Regions from separate parts of the Agrobacterium sp. NPDC090283 genome, predicted to be linked through region 4. Evidence: predicted binding sites of a transcription regulator. Region 4 holds the regulator's gene; each other region holds the start of a gene.
What was found. The regulator PhoB, encoded in region 4, activates phosphate uptake and scavenging genes when phosphate is short. The targets are predictions, from matches to a motif close to TGTCATNNANCTGTCAT.
Positions count from the first base shown of each region.

Region 1: ACIQUH_RS10055 (alkaline phosphatase) is a predicted target of PhoB. The motif match lies at 2,358-2,374, and genes of this name have one in related genera.
Region 2: ACIQUH_RS02025 (esterase-like activity of phytase family protein) is a predicted target of PhoB. The motif match lies at 3,197-3,213, and genes of this name have one in related genera.
Region 3: ACIQUH_RS06645 (DUF3419 family protein) is a predicted target of PhoB. The motif match lies at 3,142-3,158, and genes of this name have one in related genera.

Region 1 is NZ_JBIVYG010000005.1:178,657-184,229, reverse strand. It holds gene ACIQUH_RS10070 (RNA polymerase sigma factor) at 1-47, opposite strand, end outside; gene ACIQUH_RS10065 (MFS transporter) at 350-1,576, opposite strand; gene ACIQUH_RS10060 (TetR/AcrR family transcriptional regulator) at 1,699-2,292, shown strand; gene ACIQUH_RS10055 (alkaline phosphatase) at 2,425-4,179, shown strand; gene ACIQUH_RS10050 (hypothetical protein) at 4,294-4,758, shown strand; gene ACIQUH_RS10045 (ABC transporter ATP-binding protein) at 4,763-5,452, shown strand; gene ACIQUH_RS10040 (FtsX-like permease family protein) at 5,449-5,573, shown strand, end outside.
Region 2 is NZ_JBIVYG010000001.1:398,337-403,909, forward strand. It holds gene lon (endopeptidase La) at 1-2,345, shown strand, start outside; gene hupB (DNA-binding protein HupB) at 2,636-2,911, shown strand; gene ACIQUH_RS02025 (esterase-like activity of phytase family protein) at 3,264-5,462, shown strand.
Region 3 is NZ_JBIVYG010000003.1:239,229-244,801, reverse strand. It holds gene ACIQUH_RS06660 (pyrophosphate--fructose-6-phosphate 1-phosphotransferase) at 1-1,095, shown strand, start outside; gene ACIQUH_RS06655 (LysE family translocator) at 1,148-1,783, shown strand; gene ACIQUH_RS06650 (transglycosylase SLT domain-containing protein) at 1,920-3,002, shown strand; gene ACIQUH_RS06645 (DUF3419 family protein) at 3,202-4,452, shown strand; gene ACIQUH_RS06640 (class I SAM-dependent methyltransferase) at 4,449-5,168, shown strand; gene ACIQUH_RS06635 (GH25 family lysozyme) at 5,403-5,573, shown strand, end outside.
Region 4 is NZ_JBIVYG010000034.1:6,012-11,584, forward strand. It holds gene argF (ornithine carbamoyltransferase) at 1-685, opposite strand, end outside; gene ACIQUH_RS27190 (aspartate aminotransferase family protein) at 743-1,942, opposite strand; gene ACIQUH_RS27195 (GcrA family cell cycle regulator) at 2,374-2,907, shown strand; gene phoB (phosphate regulon transcriptional regulator PhoB) at 3,289-3,972, opposite strand; gene phoU (phosphate signaling complex protein PhoU) at 4,003-4,728, opposite strand; gene pstB (phosphate ABC transporter ATP-binding protein PstB) at 4,825-5,573, opposite strand, start outside.

The sequences.
Region 1 (5,573 bases), on a different contig from region 4:
ATGCCCTTCGCATATAGCCGGAACAATTCCTGCAGATCCCAACTCAAAAGCCTTGCCTTCCGGTAATCGACCCCCGTGCCCCCGGAAAGCGGGCGGGCCGGTATGTCGAACGATGCAGCCGTCGGTCGATTGTGTGCAATCGGTGCCGAATTCGAGAATATGCGAAGCGACGGCCTTGATAAACGGGATCGCCCCGCAGGCATGATATCATCGGCCGTGGACGTTGCCGGTATCATGCTTGCGGGGCGACAGCAAAGTAAAACAGTCGCTCTATTATAGATTAGTCTGTGACTTTCATGCGTACATATCAAATGCCGCGATGAGTGAGGCAGACTACGAGTAAAGGTTGCTATTCGGCGGGCTGCGCGACGGCCTCCGTGCCGAGGCGTCCGCGATCTCCGGAGAGGCTGCGCTGGCCGAGCGCGATGATGGCGACTGTCGAAAGGCTTGCGGCGACGGACACCCAGAAACCGTTATCCGGGCCGAAATTGTCGATCACCCAGCCGGAGACGAAGGCGCCGAGCGCCATGCCGATACCGATGCCGGTCATGACCCAGGTCACGCCTTCCGTCAGCATTGATTCAGGCACGCGGCGCTCGATCAGGCCGAATGACGTGATGAAGATCGGCGAGATCGCAACGCCGCTGAGGAAAACGGCAAAGGCGAGCAGGGCAACGCTGGTATTGGCGACGAGGAGCGGCAGCGCGGTGAGTGCAAGCACGCTGACGGCGATCAGCAACTGACGTTGCAACGGCATTTTGGGATTGAGCGCGCCGAGAATGAGGCCGACCACGAAAGAGCCGATGGCATAGACACCGATGACGAGGCTGGCGGCTTCCGGTTGGCCAAGCGCCTTGGTGATTGCGACGGCGCTTACCTCGGCCGTGGCGAAGGTCGAGCCGACGAAGATCAGGGCAAGCGTGATGATCTGGACCGGGCGCAGGGAGATGGCCGAACGCTGCGGGCGGCCGCTTTCAACAGGCCGCACCTTGGGCTCGGTCGAGCGTTGCAGAAGGAAGGCAAAGGTGCCGAGCGCCAGGAAGGCGGTGCTGATCATCATGCCGGCTTCCGGAAAGAGTGAAACGGCAAGGCCGACGGAAAGCGAGGCGCCGGAAATGTAGACGAGTTCGTCGGCGGCGGATTCAAAGGCGAAAGCGGTATTCAGCTCCGGCCGGTCGCGGAAGATTTCCGTCCAGCGGGCGCGCATCATGGCGGGAATGCTCGGCATGGCAGCGGCGAGAAAGGCGGAGAGGAACAGCGTCCAGGCGGGCCATCTCTGATTTGTCGCGATAATCAGCGCCGCAAAGGCGATGACCGAAACGATGGTCGCCGGGATGAGGACACGGCTCTGCCCCTTGCGATCCACCAGCCGGGAGATTTGCGGGGAGACGGCGGCATTGGTGAGCGCAAAGGTTGCGGAGACGGCGCCGGCCAGCCAATATTCGCCATGGGTTTGCGACAGCATGGCGACGATACCGATCGGGGCCATGGCAATGGGAAGGCGGGCAAAGAAACCAGCGGCGGAAAAACCTTTTGCTCCTGGAGCACGGAAAATTTCTCTGTATGGATTAGCCATCGGGATGCACCTTGTTCTGAGGGTGTCCACCACACACATACGTGGCGTATGTGAAATGAGATAATTGCATACGTGGCGTATGTCAACTAATATACGCGGCGTATGTGGAGAATGGAGAGAAAATGCGCAAACCTCGCAGCGAAATGATTGCCGAGACGCGGGCGAAGCTTCTGGCTGCCGGCCGCAAGGCCTTTGGCAGCATCGGTTATGCGGAAGCATCGATGGACGACTTTACCGCCGAGGCCGGTCTCACCCGCGGTGCGCTCTATCACCATTTCGGCGACAAGAAGGGCTTGCTGCTGGCCGTCGTGGCAGAGATCGACGCGGAAATGACGACGAGGCTCTGTGAGATTTCGTCCAGGGCTGCCACCCGGTGGGAGGGTTTCGTCGAGGAGAATGTGGGTTATGTCCGCATGGCCCTCGAGCCGGAGATCCAGCGGATCATGTTCCGCGACGGGCCGGCCGTGCTGGGTGACCCGTCCCGCTGGCCAAACGCCAATGGCTGCATTTCGGCTGTCGCGCGAAGCCTCGACGCGCTGAAAGAGGAGGGGACCATCGTCAATGTCGATCCGGAGGCATGCGCCCGTTTCATCAATGCGGCAAGCAGCAGTGCCGCCCAATGGATAGCGAATTCAGACGACCCCGAAACGACCTCGAAACGAGCCGTGGAAAGTTTCCGGACCCTGCTGGATGGTCTGAGGGTCAGGAAAGACTGATCCGGGTTTCACGAGGCCCGGTAAATTTCCCTTCAACGTCCGCTTTCGGGATATGGGCGTCCGCAAGTCATGCAACTGTCATATGGCGGGTCTAGGAGAGATTGTGGTTTTCACATGTCTCGCGAGGGGAATATGCGCAAAATTGTTGCCGCTTTGGTCGCTACGACCGTTCTTGCCGGCGCCGCTCAGGCTGCCGAGGTCTATCCGCTTGATCGTGCTACGATCCTGACGGGTTCGCCGTTTGATTTTAAAGTCGAGTTCGCTTCCGTCGTGAAGCCGGAAGACGTCAAGATCACCGTCAACGGCCAGGATTACAAGGCCGCTCTCGGCAAGGATGCCGAGTTCGTCGCCGAAGAAAAGAACAAGGACAAGGTTCTTGGCTCGGCCGTCATCCTGCGTGGCGTCACGCTTGCCAATGCCGGTGACTACAAGGTTGAAGTTTCGGCCGGTTCCGAAACCAAGAGCGTGACCTGGGCCGTTTATGGCACGCCCGCCCAGGCAAAGGCCAAGAACGTCATCTTCCTGATCGCCGACGGTCTTTCGGTTGCGCATCGCACCGCCGCCCGCATCATGTCCAAGGGCATGACCGAGGGCAAGGCCAATGGCCGTCTCAACATGGATGACGTGCCGCCGGTCGCCTTCATCGGCACCTCCGCCACCGACGCCGTCGCCACCGACAGCGCCAACACCATGTCGGCTTACATGACCGGTCACAAGACCGCCGTGAACGCCATCGGCGTTTATGCCGACCGCACCTCGGCCTCGCTTGACGATCCGAAGGTGGAAACGCTGGCCGAAGCGCTGCGTCGCCAGACCAAGAAGTCGATCGGCATCATCTCGACCGCCGAAGTGCAGGATGCGACGCCGGCTGCCGTCGTCGCCCACACCCGCAAGCGCGGCGACAAGGCCGAAATCAACGGCATGTTGTTCGACGTGAAGCCGGATGTTCTTCTCGGCGGCGGCTCCGCTTATTTCCTGCCGCAGGCCACCGCGGGTTCCAAGCGCAAGGACGACAAGGATTATATCGCCCTGTTCAAGGAAGCCGGCTACACGCTGGCGACCAGCAAGGCGGAACTCGCAGCGGCTTCGGGCACCAATACCGGCAAGATCCTCGGCCTGTTCCACACCGGCAACATGGATACCACGCTTGACCGCGAATTCCTGAAGAAGGGCACCACGGCCAAGTTCCCGGATCAGCCCGGTCTCGTTGAGATGACCAAGGTTGCGCTCGACAATCTCTCGAAGAACCCGGAAGGTTTCTTCCTGATGGTTGAAGCGGCCAATGTCGACAAGATGTCCCACCCGCTCGACTGGGATCGCGCCGTTGTCGATACCATCGAATTCGACAAGACCATCGGCATTGCCCGCGAATTTGCGGCGAAGAACCCCGATACGCTGATCATCGTCACCGGCGACCACACGCATGGCGTTTCCATCATCGGCACCGTTGATGACAACAAGCCCGGCACCGACATGCGCGAAAAGGTCGGCACCTATGCCGAAGCCGGTTTCCCGAACTACGAAGACAAGGACGGCGATGGCTATCCGGACAATGTCGATGTTTCGCGTCGCCTGTTCCTGAACGCCAATAACGGTCCGGACCACTACGAAACCTTCCGTCCGAAGCTCGATGGCCCCTTTGCACCGGCCATCCAGAACGAAAAGAAGGAATACATCGCCAACGAGCAGTACAAGGATGTTCCCGGTGCCGTGCTCGTCACCGGCATCATTCCGAAGAGCTCGGACAGCGGTGTCCACGCAGTGGATGACGTCGTGCTGCAGGCTGAAGGCCCCGGTGCCGAAGGCTTCCGCGGCTATATGGAACAGAGTGACGTTTACAAGGGTCTCGCTGAAGCCTTCGCACTCGGCGCCAAGCAGACCAACTAAGACCTGAACGGGGCGAGGGCGCGCCGCCATGGCGTGCCCTCGTCGTCACTTCCGGTCTTGCATTGCCGGCCCTGTCGGCTGGCGATGAAGGACCTTTCAAGAAGGAGAATGGTCATGGGCAAGCCTGATCAGGCGCGGTTCACCCGCCGCCAGACACTGGGTCTCATTGCCGGTCTGCCGCTGCTGGCCGCCGGCACGCGCGCGCAGGCGAAAAGCGACCTTACCTTTGACGAACTCTACGGCAAGGTCAGCGTCCTCGGACTGGAATTTTCCGAAAAGGTCAAGCAGCTGAACGGCAAGGATATCGCCATGCGCGGTTTCATGGCGCCGCCGCTGAAGGCCGAAGCGCAGTTTTTCGTGCTGACCGAAATACCCATGTCGATCTGCCCTTTTTGCTCCACCGATTCTGACTGGCCGGACAATATCGTCGTGGTCTATCTCGGCGAAAAGCAGACCTTTACCCAGCCCAGCCAGACGATCGAAGTGCGCGGCACCTTGGAAACCGGCTCGTGGACGGATCCCGATACCGGCTTCGTCAGCCTGCTGCGCATTCGCCAGGCAGAATACGCGACGGTTTGAGACCATGCTGCCCCTGAATATAGATCATCTTGCCGTGTCCTTTCCCGGTCTCGCGTCGCCGGTTCTCGTTATCGACCATCTGGAGATCTCCGCCGGAAGCCGCGTCGCGCTGACGGGCGGTTCCGGTTCAGGCAAGAGCACGCTCATCAACATCGTCGCCGGCCTCGAACGCGTGCAGGCCGGCCGCGTCGTCTGGAGTGCAGAGAACATCGCTGACTTGTCCGAAGGCCGTCGCGACCGCTGGCGGGCCGCCAATATCGGCCTCGTCATGCAGGAGTTTCATCTTTTTCCCGGCCTGTCCGCGCTGGATAATATCCTGCTGCCCGCCCGCCTGTCGCGCGTGGCGGATGCGGCGCTTATGAAACGCGCGGAAGCCCTGTTCGCCACCGTCGGCCTCAAGCGGCCGGAGCAGCATGTCGAGACCATGTCGCGGGGTGAAATGCAGCGTGTCGCCATCGCCCGTGCACTGCTGCGCAGTCCCGGCGTCATCATCGCCGACGAACCGACCGCGAGCCTCGATCTCGAAAGCGGCGAGGCTGTCGGTGACCTGCTTCTGTCCGTCGCCACCAGCACCGGCAGCACGCTGATCGTCGCCAGCCACGATCAGCACCTCATCGGCCGTCTCGACCGGCGTCTGACCCTCAGCGGCGGCCGTATCGTTGCGGATAGCGAGCGGAAGGAGATCGCGGCATGATCGGCTTCATCCTCGCCGACCTGCGCCGCCTGTGGTTGGGCGGCGCCGTTGTGGTTCTGCTCGTGGCGCTTGCCACAGCACTTGGTGTTGCGGTGACGCTGCAGGAACGGTCGCTACGGCT
Region 2 (5,573 bases), on a different contig from region 4:
CGCATATGATCGTTCCCCTGTTCGTCGGGCGGGAAAAATCCATTCGTGCGCTCGAGGAAGTCATGGGCTCGGACAAGCAGATCATGCTTGTCACCCAGATCAACGCCAGCGATGACGATCCGGCTCCCGAGGCCATCCACAAGGTTGGCACGGTCGCCAATGTGCTGCAGCTTCTGAAGCTTCCCGATGGCACCGTGAAGGTGCTGGTGGAAGGCAAGGGCCGCGCCCAGATCGACAGCTATACTGGCCGCGAGGATTTCTACGAAGCCTCCGCGACGCCGCTGCAGGAACCCGCCGAAGATCCGGTCGAGATCGAGGCGCTGTCGCGTTCGGTCGTTTCGGAATTCGAGAGCTATGTGAAGCTCAACAAGAAGATTTCGCCCGAGGTTGTCGGCGCTGCCGGCCAGATCGACGATTATTCGAAGCTCGCCGATACGGTCGCTTCGCACCTGTCGATCAAGATCACCGAAAAGCAGGAAATGCTCGAAACCGTCAGCGTGAAGCAGCGGCTTGAAAAGGCGCTCGGCTTCATGGAAGGCGAAATTTCCGTGCTTCAGGTCGAAAAGCGCATCCGCTCGCGCGTCAAGCGCCAGATGGAGAAGACCCAGCGCGAATATTACCTGAACGAGCAGATGAAGGCGATCCAGAAGGAACTCGGTGACGGCGAGGATGGCCGTGACGAGATGGCCGAACTGGAAGAGCGCATCGCCAAGACCAAGCTTTCCAAGGAGGCCAAGGAAAAGGCCGAAGCGGAAATGAAGAAGCTTCGCCAGATGAGCCCGATGTCCGCGGAAGCGACCGTCGTGCGCAACTATCTGGACTGGCTGCTGGGCCTGCCCTGGGGCAAGAAGTCGAAGATCAAGACCGATCTCAACGCTGCCGAGACAATCCTCGATCAGGATCATTTCGGTCTGGACAAGGTCAAGGAACGCATCGTCGAATATCTCGCTGTGCAGGCGCGTGCCTCGAAGATCCGTGGCCCGATCCTGTGCCTCGTCGGTCCTCCCGGCGTCGGCAAGACCTCGCTCGCCAAGTCGATCGCCAAGGCGACCGGCCGCGAATATGTGCGCATGGCGCTGGGTGGCGTTCGTGACGAGGCGGAAATCCGCGGTCACCGCCGCACCTATATCGGCTCCATGCCGGGCAAGATCGTCCAGTCGATGAAGAAGGCCAAGAAGGCGAACCCGCTCTTCCTGCTCGACGAAATCGACAAGATGGGCATGGATTTCCGTGGCGATCCGTCGTCTGCTCTGCTTGAGGTGCTCGATCCGGAACAGAACTCCACCTTCATGGATCACTACCTTGAAGTGGAATACGACCTGTCCGACGTGATGTTCGTGACCACGGCCAACACGCTGAACATTCCGGGTCCGCTGATGGACCGTATGGAAGTGATCCGCATTGCCGGTTACACGGAAGACGAAAAGCGCGAAATCGCCAAGCGTCACCTGTTGCCGAAGGCGATCAAGGAACATGCCCTGCGCCCGGAAGAGTTCTCGGTTACCGATGACGCTCTGATGGTCGTGATCCAGCAGTACACCCGCGAGGCGGGCGTACGCAGCTTCGAACGCGAGCTGATGAAGCTGGCGCGAAAGGCTGTCACCGAGATCATCAAGGGCAAGGTCAAGTCCGTGGAAGTCACCGCTGCCAACGTTCCGGATTATCTGGGCGTTCCGCGGTTCCGCCACGGCGAGGCCGAGCGCGAGGATCAGGTCGGTGTCGTCACGGGTCTTGCCTGGACGGAAGTCGGCGGTGAGCTGCTCACCATCGAAGGCGTGATGATGCCAGGCAAGGGCCGCATGACGGTTACCGGCAACCTCAAGGAAGTGATGAAGGAATCCATTTCCGCAGCGGCATCTTACGTCCGCTCGCGCGCCGTGGATTTCGGCATCGAACCGCCGCGCTTCGACAAGAGCGACATTCACGTCCACGTTCCGGAAGGGGCAACCCCGAAGGACGGGCCGTCCGCAGGTGTTGCCATGGCCACCGCCATCGTCTCCATCATGACCGGCATTCCGGTTTCGAAGGATGTGGCGATGACGGGCGAGATCACGCTGCGTGGTCGCGTGCTGCCGATCGGCGGCCTGAAGGAAAAGCTGCTTGCGGCTCTTCGCGGCGGCATCAAGAAGGTGCTGATCCCGGAAGAAAACGCCAAGGATCTGGCGGAGATTCCGGATAATGTGAAGAACGAGATGGAAATCATCCCGGTTTCGCGCATGGGCGAGGTTATCAAGCACGCGCTCATCCGCCAGCCGGAGCCCATCGAGTGGGACGGCAGCATCGAGACGCCGGTGATCGCAACGGTCGAAGGCGTCGACGACGGCAGCCAGACCATCGCACATTGATGGATGATATCGTCGCGAGGGGCGGGAATCGCCTTTCGCGACGGGCATGCATAGAATCAATGCGTTAGGTGTCAGAGGGTGCACGCGCCCTTCAGCTTGGCGCAACTGATGCCAAATTGGCACGAATATGTGGAAGGCCGGCAGAAATGTCGGCCTTTTTTGTGAAAAAAAACGCAGACCCCTTGTTTTTCAGGCGATTCCAGCGCTTTTGAGTTGCTGTGCGCGGATGCGAACGTATTCTGCGCCGGCTTAATTCCTAGTCGTTTCAAACCATTGAAAGGGGTGGAAACATGAACAAGAACGAGCTCGTCTCTGCTGTTGCCGAAAAGGCTGGTCTCACGAAGGCAGATGCTGCTTCCGCTGTTGATGCCGTATTCGAAACCGTACAGAACGAACTGAAGAGCGGTGGCGACATCCGTCTCGCTGGCTTCGGCAGCTTCTCCGTTAGCCGTCGTGAAGCCTCCAAGGGTCGTAACCCTTCCACGGGTGCTGAAGTCGATATCCCGGCTCGCAACGTACCGAAGTTTTCCGCAGGCAAGGGCCTGAAGGACGCCGTCAACTCGTAAGGTTTCCGGAAAGCCGCAACGCCCGGCGGCGGGCGGGCGGCTTTTCAGGTTCACGAGGAAGCATGTTTTGACGCGCTGACACCAGCACAGGCACAAAGACGGTCAGGCCTTTCGGAAATCTTTCGGATGGCCCGGTTTCTCAGCCGGAATGGTGTGGATTGAAGGCATCGATGCGCGCCTGTGTAGCTTCCATCCGGACACACGGCGTTTCGATATGCGGAATGTGCGCATCAACACAAAAGCCCGGCCTTCACGGCCGGGCTTTTTGATTCACCCGCAAGGAAATGTCATCCCACTGTCATGTCTTTGACGCAGAAGCCATGGGGTATTTCTGGACCCAAGGGGGATTACAATGGCGTTCCGATTTTCTCATATGGCTTTGACTGCTGCGCTGCTCACATCCGCAGCTTTTCCGGCCGCTGCCGAGCCGGTTTTCAACCGCATCGCATCTTTCCCGGTGGCGAAAAACCTGCCCGCGGACAAGGACGCCAAGTCCGTCACGTCGGCTGAAATTGTCACCGCCAGCGAAGACGGCAAAACTCTGATCTATTCGGACAGCCCGCTTGGCGGCATCGGCTTCATCGACATCACCGACGCCAAGGCCCCGAAGGCAGGCGGTGCGTTGCTGCTCGAAGGCGAGCCGACGTCGGTTGCCGTTGCCGGCGTCAAGGTTCTCGCCGGTGTCAACACGTCTGAAAACCGCGCCAAGCCGTCCGGCAAGCTGGTAACGGTCGATATCGCCACCAAGAAGATCGAGGCAAGCTGCGATCTCGGCGGCCAGCCCGATTCGGTTGCCGTCTCTCCGGACAAGACCTTTGCCGCCATCGCAATCGAAAACGAGCGCGATGAAGAGGTAAACGAAGGCGCTCTGCCGCAGATGCCCGCCGGTTATCTGGTAACGGTCGGTCTGAAGAACGGCGTTGCCGATTGTGCGACGCTGAAGAAGATCGAGCTGACCGGTCTTGCCGAAATCGCCCCGGAAGATCCGGAGCCGGAATTCGTTTCGATCAACGCCAATGGCGAAATCGCGCTGACGCTGCAGGAAAACAACCATATCGTCATTCTCGACGGCAAGACCGGCACGGTGAAGACGCATTTCTCGGCCGGCAAGGTCGATCTCGAAGGTATCGACACGAAGTCGGACGGCCAGCTGAAATTCACCGACAAGCAGGAAGGCCGCAAGCGCGAGCCTGATGCCGTGAAGTGGCTGGACAATGACCGTATCGTCATCGCCAATGAAGGTGATTGGCAGGGCGGTTCGCGCGGCTTCACCATCTTCGACAAGACCGGCAAGCTTGTTTATGAATCCGGCGCCTCGCTGGAAAAGGCCGTTGCGGCCATCGGCCACTATCCGGAAAAGCGCTCCAAAGCCAAGGGCATCGAGCCCGAGGGTCTGGAAGCCGCGACATTCGGCGATCAGAAATATTTCTTCGTCCTGTCCGAGCGTGCCTCGGTCGTTGCCGTCTACAAGGACACCGGCAAGGAGCCGGAACTGACGCAGCTCCTGCCCTCGGGCGTTTCGCCGGAGGGTGCTGTCGCCATCCCGTCGCGCAACCTCCTTGCCACGGCCAACGAGGTCGATCTGATCGAAGACGGCGGCGTTCGCTCGCATGTCATGATCTATGAGCGCGCTGAAGGCGAAGCGGCCTATCCGCAGCTGGTTTCCGCAACTGTCGACGGTGCACCGATCGGCTGGGGCGCTCTTTCGGGCCTGGTCGGCGATGCCGAGAAGCCCGGCATTCTTTATGCCGTTTCCGACTCGGTTTATGGCAACCAGCCGTCAATCTACACCATCGACGCAACAAAGAAGCCCGCAACCATCACCAGCGTGCTGCGCGTCAAGCGTGATGGTATCGCCGCCCAGAAACTCGATATCGAAGGTATCACGCTGGACGGCAAGGGCGGCTTCTGGCTGGCCTCGGAAGGCGACAGCGCCAAGCTCGTCCCGCACGCGCTCTACAACGTCAATGCCAAGGGTGAAATCAAAGCCGAGATCGCGCTGCCGAAGGAACTGCTTGCCGGCGACACCCGCTTCGGTTTCGAAGGCGTGACCATGGTTGGCAAGGGCGACGATGCGACGCTGTGGATGGCCGTGCAGCGCGAATGGGGTACGGACGAGAAGGGCTTCGTCAAGCTCGTCTCCTATAATCCGAAGTCCAAGGAATGGGGCGCCGTGCGTTACCCGCTCGACAAGACCGAGGCAGGCTGGATCGGCCTTTCTGAAATCACCGCGCAAGGCGACTATGTCTATATCGTCGAACGCGATAACCAGATCGGCGACAAGGCCAAGATCAAGAAGCTCTACCGCGTGGCGATCGCCGACCTGAAGCCAGGCAAGATCGGTGGCGAACTGCCGCTGGTGGCCAAGCAGGAGGCCCATGACTTCCTGCCGGACCTGAAGGCCCAGACCAACGGTTATGTCGTCGACAAGCTGGAAGGCTTCACCTTCGACAAGGCCGGAACGGCCTATGCCGTGACTGACAATGACGGCGTGGACGATTCTTCCGGTGAGACGCTGTTCTTCAAGGTTGATATGAAGGCAATCAACTGATCGTGCCGAATGGCGCCGCAAATGAGAAAAGCCGGGCATAGCCCGGCTTTTTTGTGCGGCGGAAGCAACCCTGATGCGGGGGTGGCGATTTTGCGCGATGCTTCGCAATGC
Region 3 (5,573 bases), on a different contig from region 4:
GCTTACCGCTCCGGTTATCAGGGCGTGCTTCTGGGCGACCGCATCGAAATCACGAAGGACATGCGCGAAAAGGCGCATCTGCTGCACCGTTACGGCGGCTCGCCGATCGGCAACAGCCGCGTCAAGCTCACCAACGCCGCCGATTGCGCCAAGCGCGGCCTGGTCAAGGAAGGCGACAATCCGCTGCGCGTCGCGGCTGACCGGCTGGCGGCTGACGGTGTCACCATTCTCCACACCATCGGCGGTGACGACACCAATACGACGGCTGCGGACCTCGCCGCCTATCTCGGCGCCAACGGCTACAACCTCACCGTCGTCGGCCTGCCGAAGACGGTCGATAATGACGTGGTGCCGATCAAGCAGTCGCTCGGTGCCTGGACGGCGGCCGAAGTCGGCGCCGCCTTCTTCGACAATGTCAGCAACGAGCAGAGCGCCGCACCGAAAACCTTCGTCATCCACGAAGTCATGGGCCGCCATTGCGGCTGGCTGACGGCCGCCACCGCCCGCGCCTATATCCAGAAGACCAGCGGCAATGACTATGTCGAAGGCCTGATGATGAACACCCAGATGAAGAACATCGACGGCATCTATCTGCCGGAAATGGCCTTTGACATCGAGGCGGAAGCCGAACGTCTCAAGGACGTCATGGACAAAAACGGCTATGTCACGCTGTTCGTTTCCGAAGGTGCCGGCCTCGATGCCATTGTCGCAGAACGGGAAGCTGCCGGCGAAGCCGTCAAGCGCGACGCCTTCGGCCATGTGAAGATCGACACCATCAATGTCGGCGGCTGGTTCCAGAAACAGTTCGCCGGCCTTATCGGCGCCGAGCGTTCCATGGTGCAGAAGTCGGGTTATTTCGCCCGCTCCGCCGCTGCCAATGGCGACGATCTTCGCCTCATCCAGGGCATGGTCGATCTCGCCGTCGAAAGCGCGCTTAACAAGGTCTCCGGCGTCACTGGCCATGACGAAGACCAGAATGGCAAATTGCGAACCATCGAGTTTCCGCGTATCAAGGGCGGAAAGCATTTCGACCTCTCTGCAAAATGGTTTACCGAAGTGATGGAACACGTCGGTCAGCCGTTCACAGCGGCCTGATTTTACGATAGTCTAAAATAAGACGGCGACAGGGAGGGCAAGGAGGAAGAGAATGTCTGGACAGGCCTGGCTGATTTTCTGTGCAGCATGTGCCGTTGTGTTCGCACTCCCCTCTCCCCTTGTATTCTCTGTCGCCTCCTATGCCGCCATTCGCGGCAAAAAGACGGTCTTCGCCTCCGTTATCGGCGGCGCGCTCGGCATCGTCACGGCCATGACGATTTCCGCCATTCCGGTGGCCGGCCTCGTCTGGCTGCCGCAATCCTTCGTGGAAATCGTGCAATGGGCCGGTATCGGCTGGCTGATGCTGTTCCTCCTGTGGACCTTCGCCACCCCCGCCGCCCAGGCGGCCAATGCCGACAATGACAATCTGCCGGGCAAATCCTGGAGCGGTATCTTCCGTGATTGTTACGCCATTGCCGCCCTGCGCCCGCGCTACTTCGCTTTCTTTCTCGCACTGCTGCCGCAATTCGTGTCAACCTCCGGCAATGCAATTGAAACGCTTGCCATGGCGCAGGCCGCCATCCTGCTTCTGGCGCTTGTGATTTTAACCGCGCAGGCGCTGTTTGCCGGTTCGACTCTGGCGCTGGTGCGCCGCATGTCGGGCGATAAAAAAATCCGGCCGAAATACCGCACCCACTTCATTTCCGGCCGCGCCGTCAGCGCCGGATACAGGCGCATCGCGGCCTGAAAAACCGTCCGAAAGCCGGGGAGAAACGTCCCGGCTTGCCGCTATCCTTACAATAGGTTAATGAAGGCTCGACGGGACACTGCCTGCTTCGCTCGACGCGGGGGTATCGAAAGACAGGCATAACGAAGGCGGCAACATGCGAAATTCGGGAAAATTCCGCGGAAGAAGTGCACTTCTTCTGTCTTCCACCGTGGGTCTGGCACTGGCATTGAGCGCATGCACCAGCGTCGAATATACCGCGAAGGAAGGGCCGGACGGCCCGAAGATTGCAACAATCAATCCCGCTGCCACGCCTGCGCAAACATCGGCGCAGCCGGCAACGGCCGAAGCCGCAGCGGGCGCGACCCCGGCAGCAGCGGCAGTGCAGACCGCCGAAACCGCAACCTCTTCCCAGCCTGCAGCACTTCCCACCGCCGTCGCCGTCAAGGGCGGACGCGTGGCTCTGCCGCCGGCTTCTGAAATTGCCGCAGCCGCCGCCATCGCCGCCCAGATGCAGCCGCAGCAGAACGAAGTCGCTCAGGCAAGCGTGACGACATCTGCACCGACAACGGCCGCAGCCCTTGCGCCGACGAGCGCCACTCCAGCGGCGACAGCCATCGAAACGGCGGATCTGGCGGCAAGACCGGCCGCCCACAATGCCGCAGCCGATCTGCCGCAGGTGGTTGCCGTCAAGGGCAGCTTCCCGCCGGCACCGCCGCCGCCCGGCTCGCCCTCCATCGGCACCGAACTGACGGCCGAACGGAAAGTCATTCCGCTGCCGAAGCCGGACAGCACGGTTCTCGCCTATGCCGCCGGCCCGACCAATGCCGCGCTTGCCGCCATCCGTCAGAACGAATCAATGACGGCGCCGCTCAATTCTGCGCCGGCCGGACGCGAAAAGCTGAGCGGGCTGATTACCAAATACGCCACCATGTATGACGTGCCGGAAGATCTGGTTCACCGCGTGGTGCAGCGTGAAAGCCGCTATAATCCCGGTGCCTATAGCAGCGGCAATTTCGGCCTGATGCAGATCCGGCACGCCACCGCCCGCTCGATGGGCTTCGATGGCCCCGCCTCCGGCCTGTTCGATGCCGAAACCAATCTCAAATATGCCGTCAAATATCTGCGCGGCGCATGGGTTGTGGCGGGCAACGACCGCGATAACGCGGTCCGGCTTTATGCTCGTGGTTATTATTACGACGCCAAGCGCAAGGGCATGTTGCACGTTCTGCGCAAGTGATGGCCTCCGGCTCTGTTATGCGAGTGCAACCACGCGGCTTTTCTTAAGCCGCCGGGTGTTTTCATTTCGTCATGCTGATTGGACAGCGCCGGCCGGTTTTCCACCGTCTTCCCTATTCCCCGCCTTTGCCCACAGCCCCTGTCATCAAATTGTAGTGTCACGGCTGTAGACGCCTCTCAATCGACTGAGAGGTGAACATATGACGAGTGCGGCACCCAAGACCGGCTTCAGCAAGAACACGAAACTGAAGTCCGCATTGCTCCAGCACAAGGCACTCTCCAAAAGCGGTCTGTCCGAGCGGTTCTTCGGCGTCCTCTTTTCCGGCCTCGTCTATCCGCAGATATGGGAAGACCCGGAAATCGACATGGAAGCGATGGAGCTTGGCGAGGGCCACCGCATCGTCACCATAGGTTCGGGCGGCTGCAACATGCTGGCCTATCTCTCCCGCAACCCCGCCAGCATCGATGTGGTTGACCTCAACCCGCATCACATCGCGCTGAACAAGCTGAAGCTCGCCGCCTTCCGCCATCTGCCGGCGCACCAGGATGTGGTGCGGCACTTTGGCCGCGCCAACACCCGCAGCAACAGCCACGGTTACGACCGCTTCATCGCCGAGCATCTCGACGCGACGACAAAGGCCTATTGGTCGAAGCGCACCCTTTCCGGCCGCCGCCGCATCTCGGTGTTCGACAGGAACATCTATCGCACCGGCCTGCTCGGCCGCTTCATCGGCGCCGGCCATCTCATGGCCCGGCTGCATGGCGTGAAGCTCACCGAAATGGCCAAGACCCGCACCTTGGACGAACAGCGCCAGTTTTTCGACAGCAAGGTTGCTCCCCTTTTCGACAAGCCGGTGGTGCGCTGGCTGACGAAGCGCAAAAGCTCGCTCTTCGGCCTCGGCATTCCACCGCGCCAATATGACGAGCTGGCGAGCCTTTCCGCCAATGGCACGGTTGCCTCCGTGCTCAAGGAGCGCTTGGAAAAGCTCGCCTGCAACTTCCCGCTCAGCGACAATTATTTCGCCTGGCAGGCCTTCGCGCGCCGTTATCCCGAGCCGCATGAGGGCGCGCTGCCCGCCTATCTCAAGCCGGAATATTACGAGACGATCCGCAACAATACGGCGCGCGTCGCCGTACACCACGCCACCTATACCGAGCTTCTTTCCCGCAAGCCGGCAAGCGCCGTCGACCGCTATATCCTCCTCGATGCGCAGGACTGGATGACGGACACGCAGCTCAACGAATTGTGGTCGCAGATCAGCCGCACCGCCGCTTCGGGCGCGCGCGTCATCTTCCGCACCGCAGCCGAAAAGAGCGTCATCGAAGGCCGGCTTTCTCCTGATATCCGCAACCAGTGGGTCTATCTCGAAGAGCGCTCCAACGAGCTCAACGCCATGGACCGCTCCGCCATTTATGGCGGCTTCCATATTTACCAGAGGGCTATGGCATGAAAACCATCGGCGAGAATGTGGGCCTTGCAGATAGCGCGCATGCGAGCCTGATGGACCGCATGTATCGCCACCAGCGGCATATCTACGATATCACCCGCAAATATTACCTTCTCGGCCGCGACAGGACCATTTCCGGCCTCGACGTGCCGAAGGGCGGCACGCTGCTGGAGGTGGGCTGCGGCACCGGCCGCAACCTGCTGCTCGCCAGCCGCAAGTTTCCGGACGCGAAGCTTTTCGGCCTCGACATCTCCGCCGAAATGTTGCTGACCGCGTCCGAGAATTTTTCCGGCAAGGCGGAGCGCCCCATTCTGCGTGTGGCCGATGCCACCGCTTTTCGCGCTTCAGAATTCGGCCAGCCCGACGGCTTCGACCGCGTCATGATCCCCTACGCGCTGTCGATGATACCGGACTGGGAAAAGGCGATCGAACAGGCGCTCACGGCGCTGAAACCCGGCGGCTCCTTGCATATCGTCGATTTCGGTCAGCAGGAACAATTGCCGAAGTGGTTCCGCACCCTTCTGCAAGCCTGGCTCACGCGTTTTCACGTCACGCCCCGCGCCAATCTCCGTTATGTTCTGGCCAATATGGCCGGCCGTTTTGACGGCAATCTCGAATTCGAGGAAATTGCCCGGGGTTATGCATGGCGGGCGATCATCACTCTTCCGGTCGTTGAAGCGCAGCAGCCGAAAATCCACCGCATATTGGCCGACGCCTGATTCCCGAAGGCTTGCGCATCGCACCTGGCCGCAAGGGGTGTCGCTTTCAGGGTTGCTGCTGGGTCAGATTTCTGCAGTAAAACCGCAAATCGCTTCAAATCCAGCGACTTGCGAGGTGCAAAAAGCACGTTGCCCCTTGCCATATCACTTTGTTTACCATGTTATGCGCAAATCGGGAGATACGGTACGCCCATTCGCGGCCGTGGGATGGTCAACATTTTCATCAGGGTTCCAATGCGGCTGCGTTTATCGGCACTACTCACGGCTATGCTGTTGATCGGCGGCTGCACCTCCACGAGTTACGACCTGCTTGAAACCGCATCCGTTTCCAAACCGAAATTTTCCGATACCGATCCCCAGGATTTCGGTATGAACAACCCGCACCGCCACGAAGTGCACGGCATC
Region 4 (5,573 bases):
TCATGGACACCCAGGTATCGGTGACGACGCAGTCCGCACCCGCAACGGCCTTGTCGGCATCATGGCACAGCATGATCTCGCCGCCATTGTTGCGCGCCCAGTTCAGGAACTTGTCATGGGGTTCGGAGCCCATCGGCACGGCCATCGTCATGCGGTAACCGAAACGGGCTGAGCCTTCCACGAAGGAATGCAGGACGTTGTTGCCGTCACCCGTCCAGGCAATGGTCTTGCCTTTGACGGGGCCGCGATGTTCCTCGAAGGTCATGATGTCAGCCATGATCTGGCAGGGATGCGTGTCATCCGTCAGGGCGTTGATGACCGGCACCGTCGCATGTTCGGCAAGCTCCAGCAGGCGCGAATGATCCGTCGTGCGGATCATGATGGCGTCGACATAACGCGACAGGACCTTGGCCGTATCGCCGATCGTCTCGGCGCGACCGAGCTGCATTTCAGTACCAGAGAGGAAAAGCGTCTCGCCACCGAGCTGGCGCATGCCGACATCGAAGGAGACGCGGGTGCGGGTCGAAGGTTTTTCGAAGATCATTGCCAGCATCTTGCCGGCAAGCGGCTTTTCCGCCGTTCCGGCCTTGGTGGCGGCCTTGCGCGCCCGGGCATCGTCGAGAATTGCCCGCAGGTCCTGCGAGCTGACGGCCGACAGGTCGAGAAAATGTTTAGGTGAAGCCATTTCAAACTGTCCCATGCTCGCGAGCCTCGGGGAAGAGGCCCGCCCTTTATTGTTTCCTCAGGCGATTTTCGCCTGTTTCGCTGTCAGGGAGGCGGCGGCCGCTTCCACGCGTGCCAGACCCTCGCGGGCCTCTTCCGCCGTGGTGACGAGCGGCGGCAGAAGACGGATGACGTTATCGCCCGCCGGCACGCCCAGCAGATGCTCGGTGCGCATGGCCTGCAGCAGTTCGCCCGATGGAACCTTGGCCTTGATGCCGAGAAGCAGGCCTTCGCCGCGAATTTCCTCGATGACATCAGGATAACGATCCTTCAGCGAGGCAAGGCCCTGGCGGAAGACCAGCGCGACATCACGAACCTTTTCCAGAAAGCCCTCGGAGAGGACGACATCGAGCACCGCATTGCCAACAGCCATGGCCAGCGGGTTGCCGCCATAGGTGGTGCCATGCACGCCTGCCGTCATGCCGGAAGCGGCATCCGCCGTCGCAAGGCACGCGCCGAGCGGGAAACCGCCGCCAATACCCTTGGCAACCGCCATGATATCGGGCGCAACACCCGTCTGCTCATAGGCGAAGAGCTTGCCCGTGCGGCCGACACCGGTCTGCACCTCATCGAAAATCAGCAGCATGCCATGCTCGTCGCAGAGCGACCGCAGCAGCTGCAGAAATTCCTTGCTGGGCGCGCGAATGCCGCCTTCGCCCTGAATGGGCTCGATCAGAAGCGCGGCCGTCTCAGCCGTGATCGCGGCCTTCAGCGCATCGACATCACCGAAGGGCACCTGGTCGAAACCCTCGACCTTGGGACCGAAACCTTCGAGATATTTCTGCTGACCACCGGCGGCGATCGTCGCCAGCGTACGGCCATGAAAGGCGCCTTCGAAGGTGATAATCCGGAACTTTTCCGGATGTCCCTTGGAATAATGATAACGGCGCGCGGTCTTGATCGCGCATTCCAGCGCTTCCGCGCCGGAATTGGTGAAGAAGACCTTGTCCGCGAATGTCGCTTCCGTCAGGCGCTTTGCAAGCTTTTCCTGGCCCGGTACTTCATAAAGGTTCGAAACGTGCCAGACCTTCTCGGCCTGGGTCTTGATCGCTTCCACGAGGTGCGGATGGGCGTGGCCCAGCGAGTTGACCGCGACACCGGCTGCAAAATCCAGATATCGTTCGCCGCTTTCCGTGAACAGCCAGACGCCCTCGCCTCGCTCGAAGCGCAGGGGGGCTCTTGCAAACGTATCGAACAATGGCGCGGCGGCTTCGGCCATGGCTGTATCACTCCTTGCGCGGATGCGCTGTCAGACGGTTGTCAATAGGCTTTCGGGGTTATCCCTTGCCTGAAAATCAAAAATGCCGCCTCGCGGCGGCAGGGGCACTATTGTCACTTCGCCTGCCGATGTCAACAAAAGTCCGCGTTTCCCGGGCTTCTCAAGCACTAGTAGGAGGCGGACGGCGAGGCCCAAGGTGTTGCCTTTCAGACTCAACTCGCCAGCAAGTTGGGGAAAACCGGAAAATCGATTCCAGATGATTCCCGCGACTCTTGCCACGGAGTCAGGCTGGCACTAGGTTAATCGCTAATTACTAGACTGCATTGCGGCGGAACTAGTCACCAAAAATCCGGCGGAAACCACGCTCGCGGCACGCCCGCGAGACGGAGAGGGATTCTGCCGACATTATACGCGACGAGCGGAGAAGCGGCATGAACTGGACAGACGAGCGGGTCGAAAAACTCAAGAAATTGTGGTCCGAGGGGCTTAGCGCCAGCCAGATAGCGGCGCAGCTGGGCGGCGTCAGCCGCAATGCCGTGATCGGCAAGGTCCATCGCCTTAACCTGCCTGGCCGCGTGAAGGCCGGCGGCCCGGTCACTTCGGCGCGTTCCGCGCCCAAGCGCGCTGCCGCCCCCGCCCCACGCGCGACGAATTTCGCAAACCGCGTCAGCGCAGCCCCCGCGCGGGCCTTGAACCGCTCCAACGCGGCAACGGCGCTGCACGAGGAGATCGATATCGAGACCGCCGAAGTTCTCGAATACGTTCCTTCCAAGAACGTCGTTACGCCAATTTCCCGTCGCCTGACGCTGACGGAACTGACGGAACGCACCTGCAAGTGGCCGGTTGGCGACCCCTTGAAAGACGATTTCCATTTCTGCGGTTGTGAAGCACTGGAATCTTCGCCCTATTGCAAGTTCCATGCAAAGCTCGCCTACCAGCCGGTAAGCGAGCGTCGCAAGGCTTGAGTGTTGCGGCACGCATTCGACACTCAAAAACTACGGGCCTTCGGGCCCGTTTTTTTATGGCGAAATTCAAGGCGGCTCCGCCTTGCAGCACGCATTGTTTAAGAGGCGCTCCAATCCTTGTTCTTGCGCAATCTGCGGACGCAAACCGCGACGCGTCCCTTACTGCAAATGCTCTGAATTCGTCGGCGGCGTGCCGCATCCTTCCTCCTGAGAGGCTTCACTGCGCAATCCGGATTTCAGCGGACGTCCATCACCCTCAAGAATGACAGGGGTGCCGCATTTGCGGAAGGCTCAAAATCGAAAGGCCCGACACCATTCCGGTCCCGGGCCTTCTGATTTTTGGGGAATTATCCTAAGTGAAACCATCGGTTTCGGTTTTGCTCAGGCTTCCATCGAATATCCGGCGCCGCGCACGGTGCGGATGACATCCTGCATATGCGAAAAATTGAGCGCCTTGCGCAGACGCCCGACATGCACGTCGACGGTACGCTCATCCACATAGATATCGTGGCCCCAGACGCCGTCCAGCAATTGCGAGCGGGAGAATACCCGGCCCGGAGAGGTCATCAGGAATTCCAGCAGCCGGAACTCCGTCGGACCGAGGCGCACTTCGCGGCTTTTGCGGTGAACGCGATGGGTCTCGCGATCCAGTTCGATATCACCGCATTTCAGCACCGAAGACAGAACCTCGGGACGAGCCCGGCGCAGCATGGCCTTGACGCGGGCCATGAGTTCCGGCGTCGAGAACGGCTTGACGACATAATCGTCGGCACCGGTGGCAAGGCCACGAACCCGTTCGCTTTCCTCGCCGCGCGCCGTCAGCATGATGATGGGCAGGCGTTCGGTTTCCGGCCGCATTCTAAGCCGCCGGCACAGTTCGATGCCGGAAACGCCGGGCAACATCCAGTCCAGGATGAGAAGATCCGGAATACGCTCCTGCAGCCTGATTTCCGCCTCGTCGCCACGGGGTATCGTGTCGACGTCATATCCCTCAGCCTCGAGATTGTAACGAAGCAGGACGCTCAGCGCTTCCTCGTCTTCCACAACTGCAATCTTGGGCACCATATGCTAACTCCGCAAGCCGCTGCTTGTCTGTTACTCGGTCACCGAACCGAGCGTGTTGGAACTGTCGTCCTTCGGACGCTCGCCCTCCGGCTGGCTGCCGGTGGTCATGTAATAGATCGTCTCGGCGATATTGGTGGCGTGGTCGCCGATACGCTCGATGTTCTTGGCGCAGAAAAGAAGATGCGTGCAGGTGGTGATGTTGCGCGGATCTTCCATCATGTAGGTCAGAAGCTCGCGGAAGAGCGACGTATACATGGCGTCGATTTCTTCGTCGCGCTCGCGGATGGCATTGGCCTTCTCGGCGGAACGTGTGGAATAGACGTCAAGGACTTCCTTGAGCTGCACCAGTGCCAGCTCCGACAGATGCTCGATGCCGCGGGCGAGCTTGCGCGGCACGCCGGTTCCGGCAACCGCGATGACGCGCTTGGCGGTGTTCTTACCGAGATCACCGACGCGCTCGAGGTCGCCGGCGATACGCAGGGTGCCGATGATCTCGCGAAGATCGGCCGCCATCGGCTGGCGTCTGGCGATGGTGACGATGGCCTTGTCGCCGATCTCCCGCTCGGAATGGTCGAGGATCGTATCGTCGGAAATGACCTTCTGCGCAAGCGCGGCATCGGAATTGACGAGCGCACGCACGGCGTCGGCGCACATCTGTTCCGCAAGACCGCCCATTTCCGCGATGCGGCGCGTCAGAAACTTCAATTCATCGTCATAGACGGAAACGATATGCGAATGGGTTGTTGTCTGTGTCATGGTCTAGTCCTCCGGCTCGGCCCGCATGCGCGTGCCCGGAAGCGGGCACGGCAGAGGCACCAGTCTTGTTCGGTTTCGATAAAGCGCCGGCCGGGATCAGCCGAAGCGGCCCATGATGTAGTCCTGCGTGCGCTGGTCGTCGGGATTGGTGAACATCTTGTCGGTTTCGTTTTCCTCGACAAGATGGCCAAGATGGAACATGGCCGTGCGCTGGGAAACACGGGCCGCCTGCTGCATGGAGTGCGTGACGATGACGATCGTATAATTGGTGCGCAGCTCGTGGATCAGCTCCTCGACCTTTGCGGTCGCAATCGGGTCCAGCGCCGAGCAGGGCTCGTCCATCAGGATCACTTCCGGGCTGACGGCAACCGCGCGGGCAATGCACAGACGCTGCTGCTGACCACCGGAAAGGCCGGTGCCGGATTCGTGCAGACGATCCTTCACCTCGTTCCAGAGACCCGCCTTCTGCAGGCTCTGCTCGACGATCTGATCCATATCCGCCTTGTTGCGGGCGAGACCGTGGATGCGCGGGCCGTAGGAAATATTCTCGTAGATCGACTTCGGAAAGGGGTTCGGCTTCTGGAACACCATGCCGACACGGGCGCGCAGTTCCACGACATCGATCTGCTGATCGTAAATATCGTCGGTGTCGAGCGTGATCTTGCCGGTGACCCGGCAGCCGTCGATCGTATCATTCATACGGTTCAGGGTACGCAGGAAGGTGGATTTACCGCAGCCGGACGGGCCGATCAGCGCCGTCACCGTATTTTCCCGAACGTTGAGGTTCACGTCGTAAAGCGCGCGCTTTTCGCCGTAATAAACCGAAACGTCCTTGCCGATCATCT